Regions from separate parts of the Alteromonas sp. ABH4_454 genome, predicted to be linked through region 1. Evidence: predicted binding sites of a transcription regulator. Region 1 holds the regulator's gene; each other region holds the start of a gene.
What was found. The regulator FliA, encoded in region 1, starts transcription of late flagellar genes. The targets are predictions, from matches to a motif close to CTAAAGNTNNNNNNNNNNNNGCCGATA.

Region 1 (10,462 bases):
GATTTCTGAAGATTTTAAGTACACCACTTCTGCGACACTATCCACTAAGATACCGACAACCTGTTCGTCCGACTCTATGATAACTATACGAGTGTTGTCTGTGATTTCCGTTGGCGGCAGCCCAAAACGCGCACGGGTATCAATGACGGTTACCACGTTACCACGCAAGTTAATAATACCAAGCACATAATCAGGCGCACCGGGTACAGGGGCTATTTCGGTATAACGCAGTACTTCTTGTACTTGCATTACGTTAATACCGTACGTTTCTTCACCTAAGCGATACGTCACCCATTGAAGGACTTCATCGTTACTGTCGCTAGCGTTATTATTCATTCTTTCATCGCTCATGAACCTGGCTCCCAATACTATGGCGTCTGGTCGTTACTGCCTAAGCCTTTGTTAAGCATAGATATTAATTCTTCAACGTCAATTAACGCACACATTTTTTCTTTAACCATCCCTGCTAACCAGGGACGTTTACCTGTGGACTCGCGCCATTTAACATCATCGGTAGTCAAATTGACTGTGTTTACAAGCTTTTCGCTTGCTAATCCCCACGCACTCTCTCCTAACATTATAAGATATCGGTAGTTGAGCGATTGTGCGAGATTTTCGTCGTATTTTTCTGGCATTACCCATTTTGCAGAGTCAACAACACTTAGTTTAGACTCTCTGTGCAACATTACACCCATAAACCAGTCAGGTTTTCCAAATAAAGGGCCTATTTTTTCAATTTGGTGGATTCCCCCTAGCGAAGTTAAGGGAACCGCAAGCGTTAGCCCTGCAACCTCAAAGAATAGCGCCTGAAAGCGGAAACCGAGAGTATCCTTTAGTGGCGTTTTTAAACTCTCAGGAGCACTTACCTCACTTTCTTTTTCTGCCTGAACAGGTACGTCAACGTATGAATGCGGCTTTTCGCTATCAATCGTCTTTAAATTTTGACTTTCAATTAACGAAGAAACCTCTTGAGCTAACACTTCTTCTTTGTCGACGTGCGCTTCGCTATCGCTAGCCGTTGAGACAAGGGCTGACTCAGCCATTTGCTGAGAGGCCTGCTCAAGCAATTTTGCCGTGCGCGCAGTGACATCTTCCGGAGTTTCGGGCTCTTTCAGAAGACTGTCTAGGTATGCCTCCATCACTTCTTCACGGGCAAATGGCGATTGCTTGCTCATGGTTTTGTTATTTCTCCAATACGGCTAACAGTTTATTGTAGGCATTTACACCTCTTGTCTTCGGGTACGCAGCAGAGATAGGAAGCTGCACCAAACTCGCATCCCTAAAATGAGTATCCACCGGGATAACACCTTCCCACACACGTTCACCGTAATCACCCATTAAGCGCTTTCTCGACGCTAATGCGGCGTTTGTTCGTTTATCGAACAAAGTAGGAATGATCAGAGTATCAAAAGACTTATTTAATGAACGCCCCATTATTTCCATAGTGCGTATCATTCTATCTAAGCCTTTAAGCGCCAAATATTCTGTCTGAGTCGGAACAATAACCTTATCGCATGCCGCTAAGGCATTAACCATTAACACGCCCAATACAGGCGGGCAGTCGATGATAGCAAAGTCGAACTCATCGGCTATTTTAGCAAGTGCTTTTTTTAGCACTAAGCCCATCCCCTGCTCGCTTCCCATGGTTCGGTCTAACGTCGCCAATGCCATGGTTGCGGGTAGCACATATAAATTGTCGAGTTTTGTAGGACTGAGACAGTCCATAACATTATCGGCAGTAATCTCGTTAGACTTAATAAAAATGTCGTAAACAGAATGGCTTGTCGCTTCTGCATCAATACCAAAATAGTAACTAAGCGATGCGTGGGGATCGGTATCTATCATGAGCACTCGCTTGCCCTTTTGAGCGAGCAAGCCGCCAAGGCTTACGGTTGTGGTAGTTTTACCTACCCCGCCTTTTTGATTTGCCACAGTCCACACTTTCATAATTACTGTTCCATTACTGTTCAAACTGCTATCGCATTTCGGTTTGAACGCAACTGCTTATATCATCGATATTAATATTTTTACTCGATATATTAGCCACAGCGACAGCCTGAGGCATACCGTAAACCACACAGGAGTCTTGGTCTTGCGCCCAAATAGTCGCCCCCTTATCCTTGAGTATCCGACAGCCCTCTCTACCGTCTGCGCCCATACCCGTTAAGATGATACCAAGCACGTCGCCACCATAAACTTTAGCCAACGAGCTAAAGGTCAGGTCTACGCTTGGCTTATAATTCACCTTATCAGACTGGCTTGCATCAACGATGGAAATTCGCTTGTTGCTACCGATAGATTCAAGCAACATTTGCTTTCCTCCTGGGGCAAGATAAGCGTGCCCTGGTGCTAAAATATCGCCATGCTCTGCTTCTTTCACTTTAATTTTACAGTTGCTATCTAAACGCTGTGCAAATGCAGTAGTGAAAGTCCCAGGCATATGCTGCACAAGTAAAATAGGATAAGGAAAATCTGCAGGTAGTGGAGAAAGCACTTTTTGAAGTGCAACAGGCCCACCTGTGGACGCCCCAATAGCTAAACATCTGTATTGCTTACCCGTTGCTCTCACTGAGGAAACGGTAGGCTGCTTTGCAGCGTCTTTATGACCAGAAAGTAAACCCGACGTTTTGAAAAAAGCCTGTTTGGGCGCATTGTCAGGGAGTTTTCTCGTCTCGGCGGTGCGAAGAGATGGGCGCTTAACGCCTAACCCTCTTCGCGCGATCAACCTGACTTTAGTGCAAAGTAACCGCGAAGCATCTTTTCTATCTTGGGCTATATCTTCGAATTTCTTGGGTAAGAAATCGAGCGCGCCTGCTTCTAACGCATCTAGCGTTGCCTGAGCGCCATGATGCGTTAATGATGAAAACATTAAAATTGGCGTAGGACGTTTATCCATAATTGCCTTAACGGCGGAAATACCATCCATAACAGGCATTTCAACGTCCATTGTTATTACATCAGGCTTAAGAGCTTCCGCCTTGTCTAATGCATCACGTCCGTTTCTTGCTTCACCTACAACCTCAAGCTCTCTATCTCCTTCGAGAATTTCTCTTACTCGACGGCGATAGAAAGTCGAGTCGTCCACGACTAGGACTTTAAAGACCATGGATTATCATTCCTGTTAATTCATCGCCTTACTTTATAGGTTTACGCGCGTACCGTTTGAGCAGGCTAGGAACATCTAAAATTAATGCAATTCCACCGTCTGAAGTAATTGTTGCGCCAGCCATACCAGGCGTACCTTGCAACAATGCATCGAGTGGTTTAATAACCACTTCTTCCTGGCCTATCAGCGCGTCTACGACAAACCCTACTTGTTGAGTACCAATTTGCACCACAACAACATGCCCCTTTTCTTTATTTATATTTTTGGGGCCTCGGATTAACCATTCACCAAGGAAGAACAACGGAATTGCTTTCGAACGAACTATCATTGTTAGCTGGCCATCTACCGTATTGGTCTTCTTGATGTCCATGTTTATTATTTCGTTCACCGCACCTAATGGTAACGCAAAGGTCTGTTTTCCTACAACAATCATTAACGTAGGTAGAATCGCGAGCGTTAGCGGTACCTTGATATCTAATCGTGTACCTTTTCCTAACTGCGAGTCGATATTGATGGTACCGTTGAGCTGGTTAATCTTGGTTTTAACCACGTCCATGCCCACACCACGACCTGAAATATCGCTGATTTCGGTTTTAGTAGAGAAGCCAGGTGCAAAAATAAGATTAAACGCTTCAACGTCAGACATGCGTGCTGCTGCGTCTGCGTCCAATACGCCGCGGCTAATTGCGATCTCTTTGAGCTTTTCGGCGTCCATACCCTTACCGTCGTCTTCGATAGTAAGAAGAATATGGTCGCCCTCTTGAGATGCTGATAGCTGAACCGTACCCATGCGAGGCTTACCTGCCGCTGCACGATCATCAGGCATTTCTATCCCGTGGTCGACAGAGTTTCGCACCAAATGCACGAGCGGGTCGGCCAATGCTTCAACCAAGTTTTTATCTAAGTCTGTCTCTTCACCTACAAGATCTAAGGTAATTTCTTTCTTTAAGCTTCTAGCCAGGTCACGTACAACGCGAGGAAAACGGCCAAACACTTTCTTGATAGGCTGCATGCGGGTTTTCATTACCGCACCTTGCAAGTCTCCAGTCACTACATCTAGATTAGCAATGGCCTTTGACATGCTCTCATCGTTGCTGTTGATCCCCAAACTTATCAGTCGGTTTCTAACGAGTACGAGTTCGCCGACCATATTCATAATTTGGTCTAAACGCTTAGTGTCTACACGTACTGTTGTCTCAGCAGGTGGTGGAGCAGGAGCCCCTTTTTTATCATCTTTCTTGGCAGGCGCTTTTGGCGCAGCTGCTTTGCTCGTTTTAGCTGGGCTCGCTGCACTGGGTTCTGGCTTCGCCTTAGGCGCAGCCGGGGCACTCGACGCGGCTTGCTTTGCTTTTTGAACAGCTTCGGTAGCCGCTTTGTCTACCGGAGGTTCAGGGGCCGCTGGAGCAGAGCCTTGTTTAGTTGGACCTTGACCAGAACCGTGAAGCTGATCAAGCAGTGCTTCAAATTCATCGTCGGTAATTTCTTCATCTCCGGCACTACTTGCCGGAGCAGCTGCTGATACTGGTTCTGGAGCACTTTTTTCGTCCCCACCAAACTGACCTTTTCCGTGCAGATCATCTAACAGTGCTTCGAACTCTTCATCAGTAATGTCATCACTGTCAGTGCTCGCCGCTGGTGCTGACGTTTGCGCAGGCTCCGTTTTGGCGGCTTCTGTATTGGTTGATGCAGCTTGTCCTGGAGCACCACCTCCATGAAGCTCATCAAGGAGAGCCTCAAACTCATCTTCGGTAATTTCTTCTATACCACCGCTACTTTCACTGGTATCTGACGCTGCTGGCACTGGTTCATCTATAGCTAGTTCCGGCTCTTCTGCAACGACCTCGGGCTCAGCCGCGACAACTTCTGGCTCGGGCGCACTTGCATTGTCGAAAATGTTTTCATCTGGAGATTCTGGGCGACTGAGTTTGTGTAACAGGTCGACGAGGTGAGCATCCGCCGGCTCTAGCGGCTCTTGTGCTTTTACTCTCTCAAACATTTCAACCACCACATCAGTGGCTTGCAAAATGATATCCATTAACTCAGGCGTTAGCGTTCGTTGGCCATTGCGCATGACGTCAAAAACGTTTTCAGCACCGTGACAAATTTCAACTAACTCAGTAAGAGAAAGGAAGCCCGCTCCCCCTTTTACTGTGTGATAGCCGCGAAAAATTGCGTTAAGCAAGTCCGCGTCTTCAGGATTGTTCTCAAGATCAACGAGCTGTTCTTGTAATTGTTCAAGTATCTCTCCAGCCTCAACTAGAAAGTCCTGTAATATTTCCTCGTCAACATCAAACGACATGCACCCGCTCCCCTAAAAACCTAAGCTAGACAGAAGATCATCTACATCATCTTGACCTGAAACGACGTCATCTCGTTTGTCAGCATCAATAATTGGGCCTTCTGCCTCTACACCATCAACCTTATCGGCCTTAACGCTGGAAGGTTTAGTTTGTTCTGCACCGTCCCGTTCGCCAAACATAGTAAGCATGTTTACAAGGCTATCTTCGACTTCTTTAACCAAGTCGATAACGCGACGAATAACCTGTCCAGTCAAGTCTTGATAACCTTGTGCCATCAAAACTTCTGTAAGTAACTGTGTAAGTTTAGCCGACTGATTCGAACCGTCTTCCAACAATTCGTCTAAGTCTGCACATAAAACCTTAAACTCACCCAACTCGATTTGGCGGTTCATCAGCTTTTTCCACTCTGGCATAACCTTTTCGATCCGCTCCGATAGCAGTTCAGCGATGGGCATACTCGCCTCAACGGCATCCATAGTAGTATTAGCAGCTTTTTCGGTTTCTTCAATTACGTAGGTAAGGCGGGACTGGGCATCAGGGATATCGTCTGTAGCTAGATTTTTGATGCGGTCGTCTATTTGAAAGTTGTTTAATGCGTCGTGGAGTTGACGCGTTAACTTGCCTACTTCAGCGAATAGCTCAACGTTTTCTTTCATTGAGACGGCTTCAAGTAGTGCGTTAGCTGAAGCCTTGTCACCTTCTTCGAGAAAAGTGACAAGCTGCTTTGCTTCTTCTAACGATATTGGAACGTTTACATTCGTTGACATCCAGTAAACCTCATTTATCTGGTGAGCGTCTGGATCAACCTAAACGTTCGAATATTTTATCTAATTTTTCTTTAAGCGTTGCCGCGGTGAAAGGTTTAACGACGTAACCATTCACACCCGCTTGGGCGGCGGCAACGATCTGTTCCTTCTTCGCTTCGGCGGTCACCATAAGTACTGGCAAATGCTTAAGTTTGTCATCGGCTCTAATCGCGCGGAGCAAATCTATACCCTGCATACCAGGCATGTTCCAATCAGTAACAACAAAGTCGAAATCGCCTTGTTGTAACATAGGTAATGCAGTGCTTCCGTCATCCGCTTCCTGAATGTTGGCAAAACCCAAGTCTTTGAGTAGGTTTTTGATGATACGTCTCATGGTTGAAAAGTCATCGACCACGAGAATTTTCATGCTTTTGTCCAAAATAGCCTCCACTGAGGGGTTAATTGTTTTTAATTTCTATTCTTCGTCAGCTTGCCACGATTTCATTCGTGATTTGAGTTTTAACATGGCTTGACTATGAATTTGACTGACTCTCGACTCACTTACGTCGAGAACCTCGCCTATTTCTCTTAAGTTTAGTTCTTCGTCATAGTAAAGTGAAAGAACAATCGCTTCTCGCTCGGGTAATGTCGTTATTGCATGGGCCAGCGCTTTTTGAAATGCGCCCTGCATTAAATCTTCTAACGGTGCATCACTGCCTCGACTTTGCTCGGTAGTGATCACATCTTCCGACACACCTAAATCTTCAATGCCGACCAACTTCCCGGCATTTACTTCATTGAGCATCTGGTGATAATCCTGCAAGCTCACATTAAGCTTGTCAGCAATATCGGAATCTCGTGCGTCGCGCCCAGTTTCACTTTCTACCTGAGATATCGCTTCTGTTATTGCGCGACCATTTCGGTGAACAGAACGTGGCGTCCAATCACCTTTGCGTATTTCGTCCAGCATGGCACCGCGAATGCGGATACCTGCGAAGGTTTCAAAGCTTGCGCCTTTTGACCCATCAAAGTTTCGAGCAGCCTCTAACAAACCAATCATGCCTGATTGGATAAGGTCATCAACAAGTACACTCGCAGGCAGGCGCGCCATCAAATGGTGCGCAATACGCTTAACCAGGGGCGCATGTCTTTCGACTAACTGCGATTTATCTGTTTGCTGTTGATAAGCGGCTGCCTTGCTGTTCAACGTTGACTTCCTACGGCTTTTTCTGCAACTAATTGTTCAATGAAAAATTCTAAGTGACCTCCAGGCTGCGCCGGAATGGGCCAAGTAAGCGCCCTGTTTGCTAGCTTGGTTATCGCTACGGCTGCAGGAGAGCCTGGAAAAGCATCAACAATAGCTGTTTGCTTACGCACTGCTTTGCGAATATTTTCGTCAAATGGCACCGTCGCCACTAATTCTAGTGCAACATCGAGAAAACGCCCTGTCACTTTACTTAATTTGCTAAATAATTCCTGACCTTCTCGTACATCGCGAACCATATTGGCCACAACTTTAAAGCGAAAAACACCGTGCTCACGGTTAAGGATTTTTATCAGCGCATACGCATCAGTTAGTGATGTTGGCTCATCGCAAACCACCACCATGATATCTTGGGAAGCTTTAGAAAAGCTTAAAACCATATCTGAAATGCCAGCAGCGGTGTCGACTATTAATACGTCTATTTGAGAACGCAGCTCGCTAAATGCTCTTATCAAGCCAGCGTGCTGTGTGGGTGAGAGTTCCGCCATTGACTGCGTGCCAGATGTGGCGGGCGCAATCTTAATACCGTGGGGGCCGGTTACTAAAACCTCGTCCAACGTGCACTCGCCAGAGAGTACGTGAGATAGGTTTTTCTCAACTCGCAGGCCTAGCATCACATCTACGTTTGCAAGACCAAGGTCCGCGTCAAGAACCATTACACGCTTGCCCTGCTTCGCCATGGCGATAGCAGTGTTAAGCGTAATGTTTGTTTTACCGACGCCACCTTTACCACCGGTGACGGCGATTACTTTGATTAACCGTGATTGCTTCATTTTTCTTAAGCTACTCGCTTGATCGTCAATCATACTGCTTATGCTGTTTTAATTGCGTTGTTACCACTAGTATGATTCAAACCGTACTTTTTATAAAGCTTTGCAGCAGCGGAAACTAAAGATTTCGCTTCTGCAATCTTAATGTCTTCAGGCACTTTTTGACCATCGGTGACATAACTAACCGGTAGTTGGTATTCAACCGCTGCACTAAGTACCTCTCCTAAAGAGTAGCACTCATCTAACTTTGTGAAAATACAGCCACTTAGTTCAATATCGTCATACGCTTGAATGATTCTCTGCAAAGCCGGATATTGCGTATTGGCTTGCGCTACCAAATATTTTTTAACTTTTGGCATTTGACCATTGTCGAACTGCTTAATTTGCTTAATTAATCGACTATCACGCTGACTAAAACCTGCTGTATCAATCAATACTAGTCGCTTATGACGAAGTTGGAACAATAAATCTGCTAGTTCTTCACTAGTTTGCGCTTTTCGCACAGTACAGCCAATAATTTTTCCGTATGTCGCTAGTTGCTCATAGGCTGCAATTCTATACGTATCAATAGTTATCATAGCTACCGATTCTGCACCGTATTTTTGCGCGTAGCGGGCGGCCAACTTTGCAACCGTGGTTGTTTTACCTGTACCAGTAGGCCCGACTAATGCAACGGCACCTTGTGAGCTTAGTATATCGTTTCCGGTAACATTTATGCGATTAGCCAATAGGTTAAGAAGATATACCCACGCGTCACGTTCGTTGTAATGAGCCGGTGTATAGCTAATCAGCTGAGTTGCTAGTGCACTACTCAAACCCATATCGGTTAATCGCGTGACCAAGTATTGATGAACAGGTTTTTGACGCTTGTTCTTCGCTTCCATTAGGTCAGCAACTTGATACTGCAATACGTCGCGAAGTGAAGCTAACTCTTCTTTAATTTGAGCTAGTTCAGCAGACTGGGATACAGGAGTTTCACCCATACTTGACGCTTGATGCTCTGGAAAAGCCTGGTGCTCGATAGCATCTTGTTGTGGTGACTGTATTTCAAGATCGTCGATAAACGCTTCTGAAAAATCTAAGTGAGATGCAATTTCGTTGGCGTGCTTAGCGTTCGCTGACATTGGCTGTGCTGGTTGTGCAGAACTTTCTGCAACTGGGTTTCCACCATGCTGCTTTTCCAGCAAGGCTTTTAAGCTATCAGGGCCATCGTCGCCAATAATTTCACTTAAGCTAGGCACAGCCTTTTGGCCAGGCGTTTTAGCAGCGGTCTGTGGTGCCGCCTTAGGCGTGAAAAGCTTGGCTTCAGGCTCTTTGTCGTAGGCTGCTACAAGCTCGATACCGTCAGCGACTTTGCGATTTGACATGATCACTGCATCACTGCCCAACTCAGCTTTAACTTGGCTTAGCGCCTCACGCATATCTTTGCCGAAGAAACGTCTAATTTTCATTGCAACCTCTCCAATCACCCAGTGTCAGATTATTGACCGACCGAACTGACTATTTTTATTTGTTTGTCATCAGGCACTTCTTGGTATGAAAGAACATGCAGCCCAACAACAGAATACTTTAAGAAGCGAGACAGCACGGGTCGTAGCATGCCTGAGGTAAGGAGTACTGCAGGTTCTCCCTCTAACTCTTGCTGCTGACTGGCTTGCTGCAATGATTTCTGCAGCTTGTCTGCCAGACCTGGTTCTATACCAGCACCGTCTTCGCCACCTGCTTGAAGGGACTGGTGCAACATCTGTTCCAACTCTGGCGCCAAGGTTATGACAGGTATCTCTTTTGCCCCCTGAGTAATTTCCTGAACGATTAAACGTTTGAGTGCTATACGCACCGCAGACACCAATACATCTGGGTCTTGGCTCCGTGTGCCGTACTCGCTAAGCGTTTGCACGATGGTGCGCATATCGCGAATAGGCACGCCTTCAAATAGTAAGGTTTGCAGCACTTTCACAACGGTACTAAGCGGCAGAATATCGGGCACCAAACCTTCGACCAATTTAGGGTGCTGTTTGGCCAGCATATCTAGAAGCTGTTGCGCTTCTTCATGCCCAAGTAACTGATAGGCGTTATTTGAAAGTAACTGACTTAGATGAGTCGCAACAACCGTAGCGGCATCAACAACCGTGTATCCAAGCGTTTGCGCGTGCTCGCGCTTATTAGGCTTAATCCACACCGCGTCTAGCCCGAAAGCAGGGTCTTTAGTAGCCCGCCCCTCTAGCTTGCCAAACACTTGCCCTGGGTTAATGGCAAGCTCTTCGTCGTGACTTATA
Region 2 (10,462 bases), 140 kb from region 1:
ATGCACAACGCGGTGGTGCTGAAGCTTTAGTTGTGCGTTCGGTAGGCTCAGACTCTCATCGCTTCCCTCACTCTGGCATGATGAGCTCAAACGGTGATGAGTGGGCCGATATCCCAGTAGTTGCTATTTCTAACCCCGACGCCGATCATTTACGACGCCTACACAATTTAGGCAAGCCACTGTCGTTATCGCTCCATTCTGAGTCAAAGTGGAAAGGCGAAGTAAATAGCGGCAACGTAATACTAGATTTAGTCGGCAGTGAAAAGCCCGAAGAGATTGTGCTCATTGGTGGTCACTTAGACAGCTGGGACTTAGGCACTGGCGCTGTAGATGACGGTGCGGGCGTTGCTATTACCACAGCGGCAGCCGCATTAATTGCATCATTGCCTGAACGCCCTAAACGCACCATTCGTGTAGTTATGTTTGGCGCTGAAGAAGTAGGCTTGTTAGGCGCGTTTGCTTATGCAAAAGAGCATGAAAAGAACCTTGCTAACCACGTACTTGCTACTGAGTCTGATTTTGGCGCGCAAACAATTTGGCAACTTGTGTCGAATGTGAACCCTGAAGCAACAGTACTGGTAGATGAAATCGCAAAAATCCTGTCCCCGCTAGGTATAATTCGCGGCGGCTCAGACGTTGCTGGTGGCGGCCCCGACATTATACCGCTAGCAGCGAAAGGCGTACCGACTATCCGTTTAAATCAAAACGGACGAGATTATTTCGATCTTCATCATACGCCTGATGACACATTGGATAAAATTAACCCTGATGAACTGGCGCAAAACATTGCAGCTTATGCAGCAAGCATATATCTGTTAGCAGATTCAGATGTCGACTTAAAAGCCAAACAATAACCACAGGTTATCTATATAATGACGTTGGTTAGTACACACCCGTACTAGCCAATGCTTCTCTTGCAACAGCACCATTATTTACAGCGCTTAATACATACGACGCAGTTGCACGACTGAACACGCAAGACCTATAACCTTTTAGCTTTTTAGCATCATTATTGACTATACAGCGATAAAGTTTCTTAAGCGCTTGTTATTAAGCACGAAAGCATAGAATGGGTAGTTAGAACTTAATTAGCTCTCTTGAATAAGCTGATCAATAAATCGCTTTGCTTCTTGTCTCGATGATAATTGAACATGTCGATAGGTGTTCGCATGTTTGAAGGCAACAGCTGTTTTATTTATGGAGATATTTGAAATTAACGCACCTGGAATAAGGCTGTTAATGGTAGAGATAGAGTTTTGAAATTGCATATTAAATACTTCTTTATTAATGTTGTTTGTTTTGAATTCCTCGCAGGTTGGGTTAAGAAATCTAAAAACGAAAATTAGGCTCTTTTCACATTTTACGTGAAAAAGAGCCCATCTTTGCGGGTTACTTCAAATAAGAGAAATAACCCTAAGCTTGCTTACAGGTCTTAAAGAACTGTTACGTTAGCAGCTTGTGGGCCTTTTTGGCCTTGTTCAACTTCAAAGCTAACCGCTTGACCTTCAGCAAGAGTCTTGAAGCCGTCAGAAGTGATTGAACGGAAGTGTACGAATACGTCTTTGCCACCAGCTTCAGGAGTAATGAAACCGAAACCTTTTTCTTCGTTAAACCACTTAACTGTACCGTTTACAGAATTAGACATAATAATAACCTTTTAAAAAATTGATGTAATGGTGGAAGCCACCGAATAGCAATAGACATAACTAAGCTAGTAAAGCAGTTGTATATCTATCTAGCACTTCAATTTGAAGGTATAAAGAAAGGTACAGCGCAGTATTAGGTAAAGCATAAAACATATCTAGAGCGTGCGAGACAGTACAGGTAATTACTCGCCATGTCCAATTAATTCGGGATTATTTTTTAAGCATTGCAACGCGAGCTTATCATTTGGGCCCACAATGAATACGTATGTTTGTATAACGCCAATACCAGCTCAGTTAATCTTATTCTTTTTTCGCTAGGTTTTAATTATGACAGACATGTACTTATTATCGGGTAAAACCGCCATTGTGACAGGTGGCGGCAAGGGGCTGGGTAAAACTATAACTCAGTTTCTATTAGATGCAGGAATGAAAGTAGCTATTTGCGGACGCACTGAAGAAACGATTAGCGAGACAGTTAAACAATTAGATTCGCTATTTCCCGGTAAGGTCATTGGGGCGAAATGTGATGTATCAAAAAGTGATGAAGTAGCAAGTTTCGTAAAAGAAGTTAAAAATACATTTGGCGAACTTCACGTTCTTATCAATAACAGTGGTTTTGGTAAAGAAACGCTCATCTGGGAAACCAGTGAAGACGATTGGGACGAAGTGATGGATACCAATGTAAAAGGTTCCTTCCTTATGTGTAAGCAAGTAGTGCCCCATATGATTGAAAATCGAGAAGGTTACATTATCAATATTGCCTCTCAGGCGGCACTAAATGGATATGCCAATGCGGGCGTTTACTGCGCGTCGAAATTCGCATTGGTGGGGCTTGGGAAAGCTCTTCAAGAGGAAGTGCGACCTTATGGCATTCACGTTCACTCACTCAACCCTGCGTTAATTCAGTCACAGAAAACAGGATCAGAGAAAGTAGACAAGGGTCTGATTCAAAACGAAGACTTAGGAAAAATAGTGGTTTATCTGTTAAGCCAACCACGTAGACTTAAAATTGATAATATCGGCATGTGGGGTTTTTAATACGTTTAAGTGGAATGGTAAAACTGTCTTAAAGCGTTAACATTTCCCCATTATCATGGTGTGTCGTTTGCGTTGACCAACGAAAGTGCTCTGCAGGGAGCCGTGTGAATGGGGCTCTGTGTGGCTCGAGTTCTGCGTACATGTAGCAACTGCAAACGCACACTTACAATGCAGTGTACCATCGGGTAATTCTGATGGTTCGAATAGGAAATAGTTATGCGAATGCTTCACACCATGCTTCGAGTTGAAAACTTAGAGGCGTCACTTCACTTTTACACCTCATTGATGGGCATGCGCCTTCTTCGACAATCAGAAAACAAAGAGTATGAGTACACCCTCGCTTTTGTAGGATATGGAGAAGAGACCGATAGCACCGTGTTAGAGCTTACTTATAACTGGGGTGACAACACCTACGATAAGGGTAACGCGTACGGCCACATCGCCATTGAAGTAGACGACATCTATCAGTTTTGTGAAAACTTAGAAGCAAATGGCGCTGAGGTGTATCGTAAACCTGGCCCAGTAAAAGGTGGCTCTACCGTCATCGCTTTTGCACGCGATCCAGATGGGTATGCCATAGAGCTTATTCAAAATAAGTCTATTTCACTATAGCAGCAGGACGTCGCCAATATCTTTTAAGCGCTTGTAACATAAGCTTTCTGTGAAATGTACGGCATAAGTAAGAAGGCGATAAAAGTAAACACATGGAGTGGCAGTCACATGCTAGGTAACCGCTTATTATTTTCTTTAAACCGTGTAAGCAAGGCTGTAGCGGGTTCGTCGAACAAGCTTAAGTTGCTATTAAAGGGCAATGCTAGGTTTCGCAATAGATATACGACCAGGTTGGCATCGTTACTACCTGCTTTGGTGGTGCTATTTACAGGTGCCCTTGCCTCTGAGAGTACGTTTGCAGCTGATGCTACGAATAGTAAAACCTCGCAAGCTGAAGCAGAACATACCACTAGCGAAAGACCGCATTTTACCGTTATCGCCCATCGCGGCGCTTCTGGCTATTTGCCGGAACACACCCTTGAAGCAGCCACGCTAGCGTTCTCGCTGCGTCCTGACTTTATAGAGCAGGATGTTGTTATAACCAAAGATGACATTCCGGTGGTACTGCACGACATTCACTTAGAGACAGTCACTAATGTAGAAGAAATTTTTCCAGCGCGTCACCGAAAGGACGGACGTTATTATGCCCGTGATTTTACCCTCGAAGAACTACGAGCATTGCAGGTACATGAACGTGCTAACAGTGCCGGGAAGCAAGTTTTTAAAAGTAGGTACCGCGGCACCCAGGCTAATTTTAAAGTGGCCACGTTAAGTGAACACTTTGAGCTAATCAGCGAACTTAATCGCCAATTCGACACGTCTGTAGGCGTATACCCAGAAGTAAAGTCCCCTGCTTTTCACATTGCTGAAGGTATTGATGCCAGTAAGATAGTTATCGACACATTAAATAACTACGGTTTTGCGGGAGAAAACGGCAATAGTTACCTGCAGTGCTTTGACTTTAACGAGGTCAAGCGTATTCGTGAAACCCTTGGCTATAAGGGCAAAGTAGTTATGCTGATTGGCGAGAACGATTGGGGAGAGAGCGACACCGACTACGATTGGCTGCGTACACAAGATGGCATGAAGCAAGTCGCGAAGTATGCAAACGGCATAGGCCCTTGGTTAGGCCATTTAATGGATAATGAGGCGATGGCTAAAGGGAAAGTAGAAGCAGCAAGCTGGGTTCAGTACGCTCACAATAATGAACTTACCATTCACCCCTACACTTATCGTCAGGATGCGCTTCCAGCGGGCATGTCTGGAGAACAAATTTTAGATGTATTGCACAAGGTAGTGCGAGCTGATGGCGTTTTCACCGACCATTTAGTGCCTGTATTAACCTGGCGAGACAAAACAAATTAACGCAAGTTAAACGGGTTTAAGGCGCTTTAGCAAGCGCCTAAGACTTGGATAGTCGTACCACTACGCGTCTGTTTTGTGCACGGCTTTCCCGCGTATCGTTTGGCGCGATATGACGTTTTTCACCGTGGCCTGTCAGCTGGATCCTATCTTCAGGTACACCTAGCGTAGTGAGATAGCTTTTTACTTCATTGGCCCTTCGAATAGACAATTGTTCGTTGTTGTAACGTCCACCGTAACTGTCCGTATAACCATCGAGAAGCACAAGCTCCAATTCACTGTCTTCTTTTAAATATTCGCCAATCATAGTTAAGCGCTTTTGCGAGTACTTAGTAAGTTCGGTGCTGTTGTTCTGATAAGACAACACTGTGTAGGCTATGTCATCAAAACTAAAGGGAAGCAAGTTCGACACGCACTTAACAAAGTCGCGATACACACCTGAGAAGTTGCTTGCGTTTAATGCCACACTCACTTGATCATATTTGTTATACCAGTCTTGGTAGTAAATCGTGGGCCAAAAGCCTTTCTCCAACTCAGACAGCATAGTCCATGCAGCATCCTGCGGCAGGTCGCCATTGTATTGCTTTCGAATAGACATATCCGCGATGGTCTTTGGCGCCACACCCGGCATCCACTTTGGCGGAACAGAGTAGACCGCAGCCACATCAAACTTGTTTGGCAGCATGTACATATCTAATTCAAATTCCATGTTGAGCTGCTTCGACGCAGAACTAGTGAACATGGCTTCGCCGTAACCAGGCAATTCATGGTTAAGTGTACACTGCAGGCGCGTGTCCGTATCAATACGCCAGTTGGAACTTTCAATGGTTGCAGAATATTGCCGCATGGCAGCATGGGACGACAGCGACCCCACCATCCCCAATAAAGCGATATATTTTAATTTCGACACCATTTCGACACCATAACGAAAGTCAGACTAACATGAATGTAGGCCTTTCATACGCCCACCAATCTTTAAGAGCCATAAATTGTACCCATTCGCTTTAAGCCGCAAATAGAACGTTTTGAAAAATTCATGGTTAATAAGATTATCGTCCAAAGTGTAGAAAAGTTTAGCGTTTAATACCATTAGCGTTTCGTACTATTAGCGCTTCTCATCTTCTCGGTTTTCAAATTGAAACTGGCAACTCGAAGATATCCTTGCGATAATTCTCTGTGCTAATAAGTTTCGCAGGTAGGTTTGCATAAAAAGCGACCAACCAGTTTCTGCAACCTAGTCTTACAAGAGTGTTTATGTCTGCCAACCCGCCCCTTCTTTCCCAGCGCTTTCGAGGTTATTTTCCCGTTGTCATCGACGTTGAAACGGCCGGATTTAATGCAGGCACTGACGCCTTATTAGAGTTAGCAGCGGTTACGGTGAAAATGGATGAAGAAGGAGTACTGCATCCTGACCAAACCTTTCACTATCATATAGATCCTTTCGAGGGTGCTAACCTTGAGCCTGCGGCATTAGAATTTAATGGCATTGATCCGAATTGCGCATTACGAGGTGCTATTGAGGAAAGCGAAGCCATGAAGGATTTATGTAAAGGTATTCGCAAAGCACAGAAAAATGCAGACTGTCAGCGTTCTGTTATCGTTGCTCATAACGCAACTTTTGATCAAAGCTTCGTTAATGCTGCGATTGAGCGCTGCAATATAAAGCGCACGCCCTTTCACCCATTTGTTTCCTTCGATACCACCAGCCTAGCGGGCCTTGCCCTTGGTCAAACTGTGCTGGTAAAAGCATGTCGAGCGGCTGGGATATCGTTTGACCAAAATGAAGCGCATAGCGCCCTTTACGATGCACAGAAAACCACCGAGCTATTTTGCTATATGGTAAATCGCTATAAGGCCTTAGGTGGCTGGCCAGTAGAAAATCAAGAATAGTTTTTTCGATAAACGCCGTAAACAAAAACAGCGCCAAAAGGCGCTGTTTTTCTATTATCTTTTAACAGGTTTGCTTATAGCTTATCTGCTTCTTCAGATAGATATTTAGCTACACCTTCAGGTGATGCATCCATACCTGATTTACCTTCGGTCCAACCTGCTGGGCAAACTTCGCCATGCTCTTCGTGGAACGCTAGTGCATCAACCATGCGAAGCATTTCGTCAACGTTACGACCAAGTGGAAGATCGTTTACTACCTGGTGACGTACCATACCTTCTGCATCAATTAGGAATGAACCGCGGAAAGCAACACCATCTTCTGGGTGCTCAACATCGTATGCTTGGCAGATGTCGTGTTTTACGTCAGCAACAAGAGTATATTTAACTGGACCAATACCACCTTGATTTACTGGGGTATTTCTCCACGCATTGTGTGAAAACTGAGAGTCGATTGAAACACCAATTACTTCAACACCGCGCTTTTTAAACTCGTCATAACGCTTGTCGAAAGCGATAAGCTCTGACGGGCATACAAAGGTAAAATCTAGTGGGTAGAAGAATACAACCGCTTTTTTGCCCTTAATAGCTTCACTTAGCGTGAAAGAATCTACGATTTCACCACTACCAAGTACCGCAGCTGCAGTAAAATCAGGTGCCGGACGGCCAACTAATACACTCATGAGTCTCTCCATTTATATTTGGATTGTAATAATAAAGGTGATTACATTGCGCAATCACTTTGATGAGAAATTTCCTATCCAGAAAATAGGTACGAATACGGAAATAACAATATTAAACAATGAGTTTTTTTACTGCTCGTACCAATAACTGAACAGCATAGAACAAAACTGTCCCGGACATTACCCCGTCGTTACCTAATTGCGGTTTATTAAATCTGCCATTACCTACTTGCCAAAACAAAGAATAACAATTATTATCATTTACAGATTCATTTGGAGTACGTTTAATGTTTGTTTGCATGTGCTATGGGGTAACAGATAAAAGCATTCGCGCGGCGGTTGAAGAAAACGGCGTGGGTAATATGCGTGAGTTACGTCAACATTTAGAGCTTGGCTCACAATGCGGTAAGTGCATCAATATGGCACAACAAATTATCGATCAAACCATTATTGACGAATCTCTCTTCAAAGACGTCGGCTAATATAAAAGTCCAAGGCTATCAGGCTAAATAACACAGGCTTATTTCCGAACACGCTTACCCTATCTATTGAAGTTAAAGCTTTATCCATGTTTAAAAGCTCGGTTTGACACCCTCAACTTTTCCTAAATTAGCTTCGTCAATACTATTAGCTATTTAAAGCTGTATTCAACACCTGCATAGTAAAATGCGCCATTAATACCGCCAGGGGATGTTGGTGGATAAAGCGCCCCAACCTCACCTTGAAACGGATTTTCATTTGGTAACGCGTCAAATAAGTTCTGCGCTCCAAAAGTAAGTTGAGTATCAGGCAAAATCTTCCAAGCGAGTTGAGCATCGAAAGTGGTTAGCGCACTGCCGTAAATATCCAAGCCTGCCGAAGCATCTAGATGATCTTCATAAAATTTACCGTAGTAGTTTAAACGCCAAGTGAAGGCCCATTCGTCTTTTGACTGTTCTAAGGTAATGCTCCCTCGATGAGCAGGGAGATTGTCTTCTAACATACGTATTCGAGCCTCAGTTAAGTTGGGCAGAAGCGTTATTTCCCCATCGCTTAACACCGGGTACAGAGATACACGCTCAACTTGCGTGTCTGTCCAGTTGTAGGCGACCAACACAGAGTTTGACCAGTCGCTTAACGCAAAATTGTAGTTTACAACTAAATCGATACCCTGGGTTTTGGTATCAAAATCATTGGTAAAATACTTAGCGGAATTATATCGGGCCGCATCAAAACGCCCTTGAGCAACAAGCGTATTAACGTCATCCTCGGTTAAAGGAATGGCCGATGTGGTACTGATACGATCGGTAAGGCGAATATTAAAATAGTCGAGCGTAGCAAAGAAGTTGTCACTTGCTTGCATAACCAAGCCCAAGCTAAAGTTTACTGATTCTTCAGGCGTCAGCGGCGTGGCCCCAAACTGCTGCGAGATAAGGTCGGTTGGCGGCAATGTTGCTTGGTCTTCCAAGCCATTAAGGCCATAGGCAGTAGTTACATTTATAACATTACTTTGGCCCACAGTCGGAGCTTTAAAGCCCGTATTTAAAGAACCTCGCAGTGCAAACATATCGTTAAGTGTGTAGCGCGTACTTAGCTTTCCATCAAATGTTGACCCGAAATCACTGAAATGCTCTACTCGCGTTGCTACACCAAACTGCCAATCTTCAGTCGCGTAAAATTCCAAGTCGGCATACACAGCCCAATTGCTGCGACTCCAGTGACCAGCAGACTGAGGTTGATAACCAGGAAAACCGTTAGAGCCTATTGAGAAGCCTTCACTTAAACCTATCGGTGGTTCTAAAGCGAAAGGGCCAGCGATATACGAGGCTTCATCTCCCGCTTTTTGAAAATACGTCTCTTTTCTCCACTCAACGCCAGCAGCAATGCTCACGGGGTCGTCAAAAATAGTCTGGATCAGTTTAGTAAAGTCTAAGTTTAGCGTGCGTTCTACTTGTGATACCCCGCCTGGAGAAAAGGTCGTTGGGCTTTGCGGCCCTAGCGAAGGGTTGACCGTATTCGATATAGTGTACTCAATATCGCTATAGCCCAAGGTGGCACTGATATCCATCGCCCACCCGTAAGACAATTCTTGCTTTATACCCATTGCAATAGAAGCATCGGTAATCGTTCCACCGAACCGAGGAGTAAAACCACCAGGGAACCATTCATTAAAGGCAAAACAATTTGCTCCAAGTGAGGTCGTGTTATCTGCGATAAGTTGGTAATCAGGGTTTTCTAGTACGTTGTCATTTGATAAAGATATTGAAGGGCACGCTATACCGCTATTTAGCCCATCCAAATCAGCAACAATAAGGCGGCTTTCGCCGGTATTCGGATCCGTTCGGCTAAATACCCCTTCGCGAGTTTGCGGATTTCGAAAATAAAACCCTCCGTTTATCTCTCTTCTCGCGGCGGTCGCAAAACTATAAAAATGGAACGTTTTTGAAATATCAGCACCTGCATTGAGCGCAAGTTTGATATCTTCGTTAACATCAAGGGCCCCCCAAACTTGAGATGGCGAGGCGATATAGCTATTTCCCTGTTCCAATAGCCCTTGGGCATCATCTCGCTGTACCGAGCGCGACGTGCCGTTTTGCTGTCGGTATTCTAAAGTGGTATTAAAAAAACCCGATTCTCCTAACGCAAAGCCTTTATTAAGCTGTATTTGAAACAGTTCGCCATCGCCCTCGCTGTACCCTCCGGCTTTAAGCGCAACGCTCCCACCCTCGCGGTCATCTTTTAGCACAAAATTGATCACACCAGCGATAGCATCTGATCCATATTGAGCAGAGGCCCCGTCTCGCAGTACCTCCACTTGTTTTAACGCATAAGCAGGTATAACGGATATATCGGGACCTTGAGCACCATCAGATAACCCCCCGCCTAAAAATGTGATAACGGCTGAGCGATGGCGTCGCTTGCCATTTAACAAGAGCAAAGTGTGATCTGACGACATGCCTCTTAAATTAGCAGGCCTCACCAAGCTACTTGCATCATTGATGGGCTGGTCGTTCACGTTTAGTGAAGGCACCATAACGCTTAGCATGGAAAGGACGTCGCTATTGCCCTGAGAACTTAGTTTATCTGCTCCAATAACATCAAGAGGCACTGCCGAGTCAACAGCGCTTCGAGGCGCGTTACGAGAGCCAACGATAGCAATTTTTTCAAGCCCGTTTGTGCCCTCGTCATCTGGCTGTTCATTATCATTAGGCTGTTTACTTTGTGCTGTTAGCGATGCACGGGAACGAATACTCAATGCCCCATTTTCATCGGCTACCACCGCTAATTCAGTGCCCTCAAGTAGCTGAGCTAATG
Region 3 (10,462 bases), 1.8 Mb from region 1:
TGAAACACTGTGATAGAAAGCGCGATATATAAAGGCAAGGTATATCATCAACGTTTCAAGCCTACCCAACACAAGTTTGACTACGACATTTATCTGTTTTGGTTAAAACTGGAAAGTGAGGAACTGAAAGTGCTATCGGATACGCTGAAGTATTTTAGCGCGCACACCAAAGCACGAGTTCGATTCAAGCGAGAAGACTATCTAGGTGACCCTTCCATTTCTTTGAAACAAGCCGTGTTGCAAAGAATGACCGAATTAAATGATGGTAAAGCGCTAAGCGGCGACGTTTTTATGCTAGGTCAGTTACGCATGTGGGGGCTGTATTTCAGCCCAGTTAACTTTTATTACCTTCGCAATGCTGAGGGTAAATATACTCATATGCTTGCTGAGGTTAGCAATACTCCTTGGAATGAGCGCCATCACTATCTGGTAAACCTAAACAGCCAAGCCGATACACCTAAGGCTTTTCACGTGTCGCCTTTTAACCCTATGGATATGACCTATAAATGGTCGATTTCCCAGCCTTCGTCTAGACTTTCTTTAGCGATGGATTGCGTAAGAGAAGACAAAGAATTTAGCGCTGGGATTAATTTGACTAAATTTACTTTAGATAATGCGAATCTATCTGCCGCACTTAAACGTATACCCAGTATGACGATAAAAACCGTGGCCGGAATTTATTGGCACGCGCTTAAGCTATTGCTGAAACGAACGCCACTATATACACACCCAGAAAAGAGTCAGGAACAATAACAATGTCTTTCGGTGAATCTGTACTACTGACCACCTCAGAGGTCTCTTTTGTAGATAAAACTTGTAGAACACTATTTTTGAAGTGTTTAAATCAGCTTCCATTTGGTCGCTTAACTATTCAAGAAAACGGCGATGTCGTGGCGCGTTTCGGCACAGACGAAAGTGACTTGCGCGCTACAGTAAATATCAAAAATGTGCAAGCCTATCGACAGTTATTACTTGGCGGCAGTGTGGGCGCTGGCGAGGCGTACATGGACGGGTTATGGGACAGTGACGATGTAACAGCCGTAGTAAGGATTTTCGCACGAAACTTACCCACCCTTGATGAGTGGGAAAATAAGTTTAAGTGGCTAACCATGCCCATTAATAAAATTCAGCATTTTGCGCGTCGAAACACAAAAGACCAAGCTAAAAAGAACATTGAAGCGCATTATGATTTGGGTAATAAGCTTTATACCCGGTTTCTTGACCCGACAATGATGTATTCATCAGCTATATACCCTGACCCGAATGCAACGCTAAACGACGCGCAGAATTACAAACTGAAAGCCATCTGTGACAAATTACAACTTACCGAAGCAGACCACCTCTTAGAGATAGGTACTGGCTGGGGCGGCCTTGCAGTTTATGCTGCGAAACATTACGGCTGCAGTGTCACCACCACGACTATTTCAGAAGAGCAGCACGCATGGGCGAAAGATTGGATTGAACGGGAAGGATTAGAAAGTAAAATTACCTTACTTAAAAAAGATTATCGTTTGCTTGAAGGTAAATATGACAAACTAGTATCCATTGAAATGATTGAAGCGGTTGGCAAAGAGTATTTAGGAAACTTTTTTGAAAAATGTGCTTCTCTTTTGAAAGACGACGGACTTATGTTACTTCAGTCGATAACCATCGACGATAGACGTTATGACAGCTACTCAAAGAGCGTAGACTTCATACAGAAATACATTTTCCCGGGTGGTTTTTTACCATCGCAATACCAGTTAAATGCACACCTTAAAAAGTACACGAATATGATGATCCGTGACTTACATGACATTGGTGTGGACTATGCAAAAACGCTAAACCATTGGTATGAAGCATTTATCTCGGCGAAAGATGAATTATTGAATGATGGTTACGACGAACGCTTTATGCGTATGTGGACCTATTACCTCAAATACTGCGAAGGTGGCTTTTTAGAAAGAACCATTAGCACTGTACAACTTGTTATATCTAAACCTCAGTACAGAGAAGAACTAGCTAGAGTTTGATTGTCGTTGCTGGGTAGGTAATTATCTATGCGGATTGGTATGAGTACCCAGCAAGCAATTTTAAACCAAAAAGCGGTGCCATATGGCACCGCTTTTTAGTGGATATTGTAATTCAAAAGAGTACCGCTTAATCGTCTACCACTGATATAGGTTTGGATATCATTGGTTTACCTTGGTTAATATTAATTTCCACTCGGCGATTCTTAGCTCTATCACTCGCGGTCGTGGCATTTTCGACGATAGGATTAGTATCAGCTTTGCCAACCACAGACATACGGCTTTCATCAAACCCAGGCGCTGTCCGCATAGCTTCGGCCACCGCTACTGCCCGTTGTGATGATAAATCCCAGTTTGAGCGATAGAGCTCATTGGCAATATGCTGTCCGTCACTATGGCCCGAAATCTCGATTTCTCCAGGCACATCCGCTAACAATGAACCAATTTTTCTTAATACGGGCTGAAATTGTGGCTGCAAGAAAGCAGACCCTGCTGAGAACGAACCATTCTCGCGAATACGAATAGTAAGCTGCTGCCCCAGCGACTCCATTTCTACCGACCCATCTAAAATTTGCTTTTCTAATTGTTGGGCCACTTTTTTCATCAACTCAGCCATTTGAGATTGGTCTGTACTTTGCTCAGCGGATGAAGATGACTCAGTAGCCGTTTGTTGAGACTGACCGCCCCGTTGTTCGCCACGCTGCTTTTGCCTGCCGCCGGCCGAGTCCTCGTTTCCAGCTTGGAACTCTAGCATTTGTTGGGTCATTTCGTTGGTTTGCTGCTGAATGGACTCAATTGGTGTTGGGTCGGGTTTACCCGGGCGAAACTCCATGGCTATAACGCTAGTGCCCTTTGGAATATCTTTTACTTCGATTTTGTTTTGTACACCGAATGCAAACTTCATTGAGCCAGCTATTTGCTTAAATTTAAGTACGTCCATTTCGGAGAATGAAAGCAAAAGTACAAAGAAGCACATAAGCAGTGACATTAAGTCTGCGAAGGTTCCCATCCAAGCTGGAAGCCCCTCGGGGGGGCATTTTGGGCATTCTTCTTCGGCCATTACTCTTCCTCTGCGCTTCCACGCTTACTTGCAGCAAGGTAGTTTTTCAGTACGCCTTCAATAACTCGCGGGTTTTGACCGTCAGCGATACCGACAATACCGTCAAGAACAAGGCTTTGATTGAGCTTTTCTTCCCCTGCTCGCACAGAAAGTTTGAATGCTATTGGCAAACAGATAACGTTGGCGAAAAAAGCGCCATACAGCGTGGTGAGTAGTGCTACCGCCATTGCCGGGCCGATAGCTTTCGGGTCATCCATGTTTGACAGCATGGCAACCAAACCAATCAAGGTACCGATCATACCCATGGCGGGTGCAATATCGCCCATACCTTTAAAAAACGAGGCACCAAAATCATGTCGTTCTGACGTCATAGAAATATCTTTAGCAAGTGTCTCTCTGACCACTTCGATATCGTGCCCATCCACCAACATGTCGACACCTTTTTGCATAAACTCGTTAGAGATTTCCGCTTCCTCTAAAGCCAAGAAGCCACCTTTTCGCGCCGCATCCGCCATCTCTACGATTTTCTCAATAAGCTCTTCTGGTGATTCAATCTTGAACATGAATGCTTTACCAGCAATCTTACCTGCACCGAAGAACTGACCTAAAGTAAATTGTGACAAGACAACAAATAAAGTCCCACCAAACACGATCAATATCGATTGGACGTCGATGAACATGCCTAAGCTGCCGCCTAGAATCATAGCCATAACTATGAAACCAATGGCGCCCAACATACCTATGACGGTTGCTAAATCCACTCACTCTTCCCCATTTATGCGCAGTCAGTGCTGTTAATGTACAAATATTCTATCGGCAAAGGATAAAAATACTAAAACGACATTATTGAAAAATATCATATTTATTTGTTTTTTATTAAGTGTGACTTTAAAAAACCCTGTTCAAAGGTTTGCTATACATCGTCCTTGCTTACAGCGTTCGCTTACCTGTCAGAACACGCATGCACCCTACTATTTAAAGTAATGTAGCCACTTATTTCGAATATAGCACAATATCTTCCTATTCAACGTGGTCAGTCTGCATGAAAAAAAAGCTATATTACTGTGATATAGGCGATATACGGACAAACCATTTGACCCTTGTGCGGCCCTCGGTTAATGTGCGCGGTACACGTATTTTGGCCAATGTATTGAGTGTTTTTATGACGACAGAAAAAGCATCAGCGTCTTTTGAAGAAACTTTATCAGAACTAGAAGCTATCGTTAACGAAATGGAAAACGGTGATCTGCCTCTTAATAAAGCACTGGAAAAATTTGAACGAGGCATAGCGTTATCTCGTCAAGGCCAGCAATCACTTGAAAACGCCGAGCAAAAAGTAAAAATATTGCTTAGTGAACAAGGCGAAGAAACGCTTCAGACTCTTCCTGAAAGTGAACAGCCGTAAAACGTTCATTTTTAACTTACAGGCGACCTATGAATTTTTCTGCTTTGCATCAGCAAGTGAAACAGCAAACTGATGCATCCCTTCTTACCTTAATTGATGATTTACCCGATTACGCACCGCGCCTTAAAGATGCAATGCGTCACGCATTGCTTGCAGGTGGCAAGCGCATGCGCCCACTACTAGTGCAGGTTGTAGGAAACACGCTAGACGTGCCCAAAAAAGATCAGATGGCTATAAGCATGGCTATCGAGTGCGTGCACGCCTACTCGTTAGTTCATGATGATTTACCAGCCATGGACGATGATGATTTACGTCGCGGAATGCCAACGTGTCATATTGCCTTTGATGAAGCTACAGCTATTTTAGCTGGCGACGCGCTGCAAGCCCTCGCATTCACGGTGTTAGCCGATGCGCCACTAAGTGCGTACGCCGAAACGAAGCGTGGTCAGTTATTGTCTGTACTCGCAAAAAGTGCTGGCTACGTAGGCATGTGTGGTGGCCAGGCTATTGACCTAGCCAGTACAGGTCAAGCCATCTCGATAGAAGAACTGAAACAGCTTCACAAACTAAAAACTGGGGCTTTGCTGAAGGCCTGTGTTGAAATGGTCGCTATTGTCAGTGAAGGCTTACTGCCACAAACTAAAACTGATTTAATGGCTTATGCCGCCGACATTGGGCTAGCTTTTCAAGTTCAAGACGACATTTTAGACGTTGAAGGCAGCAGCGAGAAATTAGGTAAACCGGCAGGGTCAGATGAAGCATTGGGTAAAAACACGTTTCCCGCCAAGCTTGGAATGGCTGGCGCTAAACAAGAATTAGAAATGCTTCACGATAATGCACTTCAAGCATTGACGCGTTTACCCTACAATACCGACAGTTTAATTGCGTTTAGCGAGCTTTTGGTGAAACGTGACCATTAGCCACGCGCCATGTTGAAAAAGATAATAAGTACATGAGTTTAGATCTCCAACATTACCCAACGCTTGCGCTTGCGCAAACACCTGAAAAATTGAGGCAGCTGCCCCAGGATAAATTACGCGAGCTCGCCGATGAGTTGCGTGAGTACTTACTTAATAGCGTAAGCCAAACCAGTGGTCACTTCGCTTCCGGTTTAGGCACGGTAGAGCTTACTGTCGCGTTACATTATGTATACAACACACCTTTTGACCGTTTGTTGTGGGACGTAGGGCACCAAGCCTATCCTCATAAAATTCTCACTGGCCGTGCGGAGCGCATGAGTACCATTCGTCAAAAAAATGGCCTGCATCCTTTTCCATGGCCGCCTGAGAGCGACTATGACACCTTTGCCGTAGGTCATTCTTCCACATCGATTAGCGCCGCGCTGGGTATGGCGGTAGCGGCAGAAAAAGAAGGTGAAGACCGCAAAGTGGTGGCCGTTATCGGCGATGGCGCAATGACCGCAGGTATGGCATTTGAAGCCCTTAACCATGCAGGTGATATCAAAAAAGACATGGTGGTTGTACTTAATGACAACGAAATGTCTATATCTGAAAACGTAGGGGCGTTAAACAGCCACCTAGCCCGTTTGCTAACGGGTAACTTTTTCAACTCAATACGGGATGGCGGCAAAAAGCTACTAAGCAACGTACCACCTATTAAAGAGTTCGCTAGCCGCGCAGAAGAGCACCTTAAAGGTATGGTTGTGCCCGGTACTATCTTTGAAGAGTTAGGCTTTAATTACATCGGTCCTATCGACGGTCACGATGTAAACGCTGTAGTCGATACCCTTCGCAATATGCGTAACTTTGAAGGTCCCCAGCTTTTACATGTTGTGACAAAGAAGGGTAAGGGCTACGCCGTTGCTGAAGAAGACCCTATTAAATTTCACGCGGTGCCAAAATTTAATCCGGCAGATAATGCTCTGCCAAAATCGAAGCCCTCTGCCCCAACCTACTCTGCTATTTTTGGAAAATGGCTATGTGATATGGCCGCCCAAGACCCAAAACTAATGGCTGTAACACCTGCAATGCGTGAAGGTTCTGGCATGGTTGAGTTTTCTCAGCGTTTTCCCGAACAATACTTCGATGTTGCCATTGCCGAACAGCATGCTGTGACCTTTGGCGCCGGTCTTGCCAAAGACGGTATGAATGCGGTTGTTGCGATTTATTCATCGTTCCTTCAGCGCGCTTACGATCAGCTTATTCACGATGTGGCAATTCAAGACTTACCGGTATTATTTGCTATAGACAGAGCGGGTATTGTAGGCGCCGATGGCCCTACTCACCAAGGTGCGTTTGATATTGCTTTCCTTCGCTGCATTCCAAATATGGTCGTTATGGCACCTTCAGACGAAAATGAATGTCGTCAAATGCTCTATACAGGCCATAAGCTACAAAAGCCGGCTGCTGTTCGTTACCCTCGCGGTGCTGGCATGGGCGTTACACCAGATGAGGCGATGACGGAACTTGAAATAGGTAAATCACGTACCTGTCGAGAAACCGCTAAAGCTAAACCTGAAAGTGTTGCTATTTTGAATTTCGGCTGCTTACTGCCCTACGCGCTTGAAGCTGCAGAAGCTATTGATGCAACGGTTATTGACATGCGCTTTATAAAACCACTAGATGGCGATGCCGTTTTAAAAGCTGCAAATGAACACAGCGCACTTATCACGTTAGAAGACGGCTGTATTATGGGTGGTGCAGGTAGTGCGGTGCTTGAACACTTGCAGCAAAATGGTGTTCTTAAGGCAGTTAAAATGTTAGGTCTGCCTGATAGCTTTATTCTGCAAGGTACACAACAGGAAATGTATAAAGAGCATGGCTTAGATGCTGAAGGAATTATTGCTGCAGCAAATAGTTTTATAGCCAATTAGCTATAAAGCTAGCTTTGTAAAAGCGACTATTATGCTTTTCGTTTAAGTTAGAGATTAAAAAGCCCGCAAACTGCGGGCTTTTTCGTGATGCATTTCGCTATTGTCTGTCTTTTTATTGCCTAACTTCTCTCTGTAGCCAATCTATGAGAGCGGCCTTGAATCTTCACTTTTAGCTAGAACAACGCCAGAGCTGCTGGCCAGAACACCATTAATAAATGTAAACAGCCACACGCCATGGCACCAGCAAGAATATCATCCAGCATAATGCCTGTACCGCCGTGTAAGCGCTTGTCGATAATACCTATTGGCCAAGGCTTTAAGATGTCGAAAAGTCTGAACAGAACAAAGCCCACGAGTAAAGATGACGCTGAGATAGGTACAAATAGAAAGGTGATAAACATGCCCGCTATTTCATCCCACACAATAGAGCCGTGATCGTGTACCTGCATATCGTCTGCAGTCTTGCCACACAGATAGATACCTACCACTGAAAATATCAGCGTAAGCGCGATGAAGGAAACCACAGAAATCTGGCTGCATGCTACAAGTAGCGGTAGTGCAGCAAGAGAGCCAAATGTACCCGGCATAAAAGGAACAAGCCCGCTACCAAAACCGAGTGCGAGAAAATGAACAGGATTTTTCAGACTCACTCTAGCGCGATATTCCGCCTGCATGCTTCTTCCTTTATTCACTATTGTAAGATGTAGTTTGCCTAAAAGGCGTGCTCGTAGCCAGATGCATTAGCTGGCGTATACTTTTCGTTATCTTTTAGCAACGAAAGTGAACCGCTATGCCCGGTTAATTGGCCAATACACGTGGCTTTTACATTCGTACTTGCCAACGAAGTTTCAAGGCTACCGCGCTGCTCTTCACTTACAGTAAAAATAAGTTCGTAGTCATCGCCAGCGGATAATGCATATTCAATAGCTTGCTCAGGCGTAACTGCACTTGTTAGTGCTCGTGATAACGGTAAACGATCTACATGAACATTCGCACCGCAATTAGACGCTTTTAAAATGTGCCCTAAATCTGAAATCAAGCCATCAGAGATATCAATGCACGACGTTGCAATACGACGTATCGCCGTACCCACCGCAACACGAGGCGTTGGGAAGTAATGGCGATTAACCAAAACGTCTTTCGCTTCACCACTTACGCTGAGATTTTTTTGCAGAATATCTAAGCCCGCTCCTGCATCACCTAGTGTTCCGGTAACATAAAGCCAATCACCCGGCTTCGCGCCGCTGCGCGTTAGTTCCGAACCCGGCGGAATAAAACCTTGTGCAGTAATAGTAAACGCCATAGGGCCTTTTACTGTATCGCCACCGATAAGCTGAACAGAATAGTACTGAGTAAGCTCGTACAATCCAGATACAAAGTCATCTAACCAGGCTTCATCTACTTCAGGCAGTGACAAAGACAAGCTGATCCATGCGGGCTCAGCCCCCATAGCGGCAAGGTCACTTAAATTAACAGCAACGGTTTTGTAGGCTACAGACTTGGCCGGTGCATCTTTTAAAAAGTGCACGCCTGCGACAAGGGTATCTGTAGTAACGGCAAGTTGTTGGTTTTCAGGAACCGTTGTTACAGCACAGTCATCACCAATACCAATAACAACGTCTTTGCGTTTGTGGCCACTGTTTGAAAAATAGCGGCCGATAAGATCAAATTCTTTCACGGTAATTTTTAAACCCTTTTAGCGGCAATCCATGCCGCCACGGTAAGGTTAGTCGCGCTCGTCTTTGCGCAACGTGCGCACTGCTTTATCCAGTGCACCATTAATGAACTTATGGCTTTCTTCAGCACCAAATGCCTTAGCTAGCTCAATCGCTTCATTAATAATTACGCGGTAAGGTACGTCGATACGCTCAGTGAGTTCCAGCGTCGCAATGCGCAAGATGGCTTTTTCGATAGCGTCTAACTCTTCTGGCAAACGGCCAAGATAAGGCTTGATGGTTGCATCAAGTTTACTTGCGTTGTGTGCAACACCGCGAAGCAACGCTTGGAAATACGCCATGTCTACCTTTTGCATGTCGTTACTGGTGGCTAGCGCCAGTTCAACCTGCTGAATATCATTGTGACTCATTTGCCATGAATACACACCTTGAAGGGCGAGTTCACGGGCTTTACGACGAGCTGAAACTTTCACTTAATGTTTACCTTAAAGCTTTTCAACAGCATCGATAACGTTAACCATTTCTAGCGCGCCAAGTGCAGCTTCTGCACCCTTATTGCCCGCTTTGGTTCCCGAACGCTCGATAGCTTGTTCAATTGAATCTGTTGTGATTACGCCAAATGATACAGGTACGCCGTATTCAAGTGATACTTGCGCAAGACCTTTGTTGCTCTCGCCTGCTACGAAATCAAAGTGTGGCGTGCCGCCACGAATAACTGCACCAAGAGCGATGATGGCGTCAAATGACTTCTTCTCAGCTAATTTCTTAGCAATGACAGGTAACTCGTAAGCACCAGGTACACGTACTACCGTGATATCGTCATCGCTTACTTCACCGTGACGCTCTAGCGTGTCTAACGCACCTTCTAGTAAGCTTTCAACAACAAAGCTATTAAAGCGTGATACAACGATAGCAAACTTCTTACCGGTTGCTCTGATATTACCTTCAATTACCTGCATGGATTCATTCCTCGAGAAAAAACGGCGCGAAGTATACCATAACTGCGCCCAAACTAAATCGATTGTTTCTTTAACTTCAACTATTCGTAAACAGCCATTTTATGCTTAGCCAAATGTGGGGAGGGAATGCTGGTCGCAAACCCTCCACCGCATGGATGCGGTGGCGGAGCGTACAGGGATGTATTCACCGCGTGTTTGCGACCAGCATCCCCTTTCCACTTTCACTGTGGCCTAAACCCAAGTGCTAGTCGTGCACGTACTCTACAACTTCAAGGCCGTAGCCTGAAAGTGCATGATATTTAATTGGCTTACTAAGAAGTCGCATTTTGTGAACGCCCATTGAGGCAAGAATTTGGCTGCCTACACCAATAGTGCGCGACGACCCCTGCCAGTCGGCGCCAGCTGGGCGCTCGCCTCTATCTTCTGCGGCAAAGCGGCGTACCTGACTTTCAATATGCTCTTCTTTACCTAATAGCACCAATACGCCACCGTCTTCTGAAATTTTGCGCATGCCATCTGC

Region 2: ACYX4W_RS09065 (flagellar protein MotY) is a predicted target of FliA. The motif match lies at 5,649-5,675, and genes of this name have one in related genera.
Region 3: pomA (flagellar motor protein PomA) is a predicted target of FliA. The motif match lies at 3,881-3,907, and genes of this name have one in related genera.

What each region holds. Positions count from the first base shown of each region.
Region 1 is NZ_CM149972.1:1,935,214-1,945,675, reverse strand. Features, by position in the region: gene ACYX4W_RS08460 (chemotaxis protein CheW) at 1-351, opposite strand, end outside; gene ACYX4W_RS08455 (chemotaxis protein CheW) at 369-1,175, opposite strand; gene ACYX4W_RS08450 (ParA family protein) at 1,183-1,947, opposite strand; gene ACYX4W_RS08445 (protein-glutamate methylesterase/protein-glutamine glutaminase) at 1,976-3,106, opposite strand; gene ACYX4W_RS08440 (chemotaxis protein CheA) at 3,135-5,405, opposite strand; gene ACYX4W_RS08435 (protein phosphatase CheZ) at 5,418-6,173, opposite strand; gene cheY (chemotaxis response regulator CheY) at 6,208-6,591, opposite strand; gene ACYX4W_RS08425 (RNA polymerase sigma factor FliA) at 6,628-7,359, opposite strand; gene ACYX4W_RS08420 (MinD/ParA family protein) at 7,356-8,222, opposite strand; gene flhF (flagellar biosynthesis protein FlhF) at 8,228-9,637, opposite strand; gene flhA (flagellar biosynthesis protein FlhA) at 9,667-10,462, opposite strand, start outside.
Region 2 is NZ_CM149972.1:2,076,586-2,087,047, reverse strand. Features, by position in the region: gene ACYX4W_RS09095 (M20/M25/M40 family metallo-hydrolase) at 1-854, shown strand, start outside; gene ACYX4W_RS09090 (hypothetical protein) at 1,089-1,268, opposite strand; gene cspE (transcription antiterminator/RNA stability regulator CspE) at 1,433-1,645, opposite strand; gene ACYX4W_RS09080 (SDR family oxidoreductase) at 1,974-2,684, shown strand; gene gloA (lactoylglutathione lyase) at 2,901-3,296, shown strand; gene glpQ (glycerophosphodiester phosphodiesterase) at 3,405-4,601, shown strand; gene ACYX4W_RS09065 (flagellar protein MotY) at 4,639-5,511, opposite strand; gene rnt (ribonuclease T) at 5,853-6,488, shown strand; gene ACYX4W_RS09055 (peroxiredoxin) at 6,563-7,168, opposite strand; gene ACYX4W_RS09050 (bacterioferritin-associated ferredoxin) at 7,456-7,650, shown strand; gene ACYX4W_RS09045 (TonB-dependent receptor domain-containing protein) at 7,800-10,462, opposite strand, start outside.
Region 3 is NZ_CM149972.1:3,687,167-3,697,628, forward strand. Features, by position in the region: gene ACYX4W_RS16110 (NAD(P)/FAD-dependent oxidoreductase) at 1-13, shown strand, start outside; gene ACYX4W_RS16115 (DUF1365 domain-containing protein) at 10-753, shown strand; gene ACYX4W_RS16120 (class I SAM-dependent methyltransferase) at 756-2,012, shown strand; gene ACYX4W_RS16125 (flagellar motor protein MotB) at 2,140-3,069, opposite strand; gene pomA (flagellar motor protein PomA) at 3,069-3,830, opposite strand; gene xseB (exodeoxyribonuclease VII small subunit) at 4,232-4,474, shown strand; gene ACYX4W_RS16140 (farnesyl diphosphate synthase) at 4,504-5,394, shown strand; gene dxs (1-deoxy-D-xylulose-5-phosphate synthase) at 5,427-7,307, shown strand; gene ACYX4W_RS16150 (phosphatidylglycerophosphatase A family protein) at 7,481-7,981, opposite strand; gene thiL (thiamine-phosphate kinase) at 8,020-8,985, opposite strand; gene nusB (transcription antitermination factor NusB) at 9,034-9,456, opposite strand; gene ribH (6,7-dimethyl-8-ribityllumazine synthase) at 9,469-9,942, opposite strand; gene ribBA (bifunctional 3,4-dihydroxy-2-butanone-4-phosphate synthase/GTP cyclohydrolase II) at 10,187-10,462, opposite strand, start outside.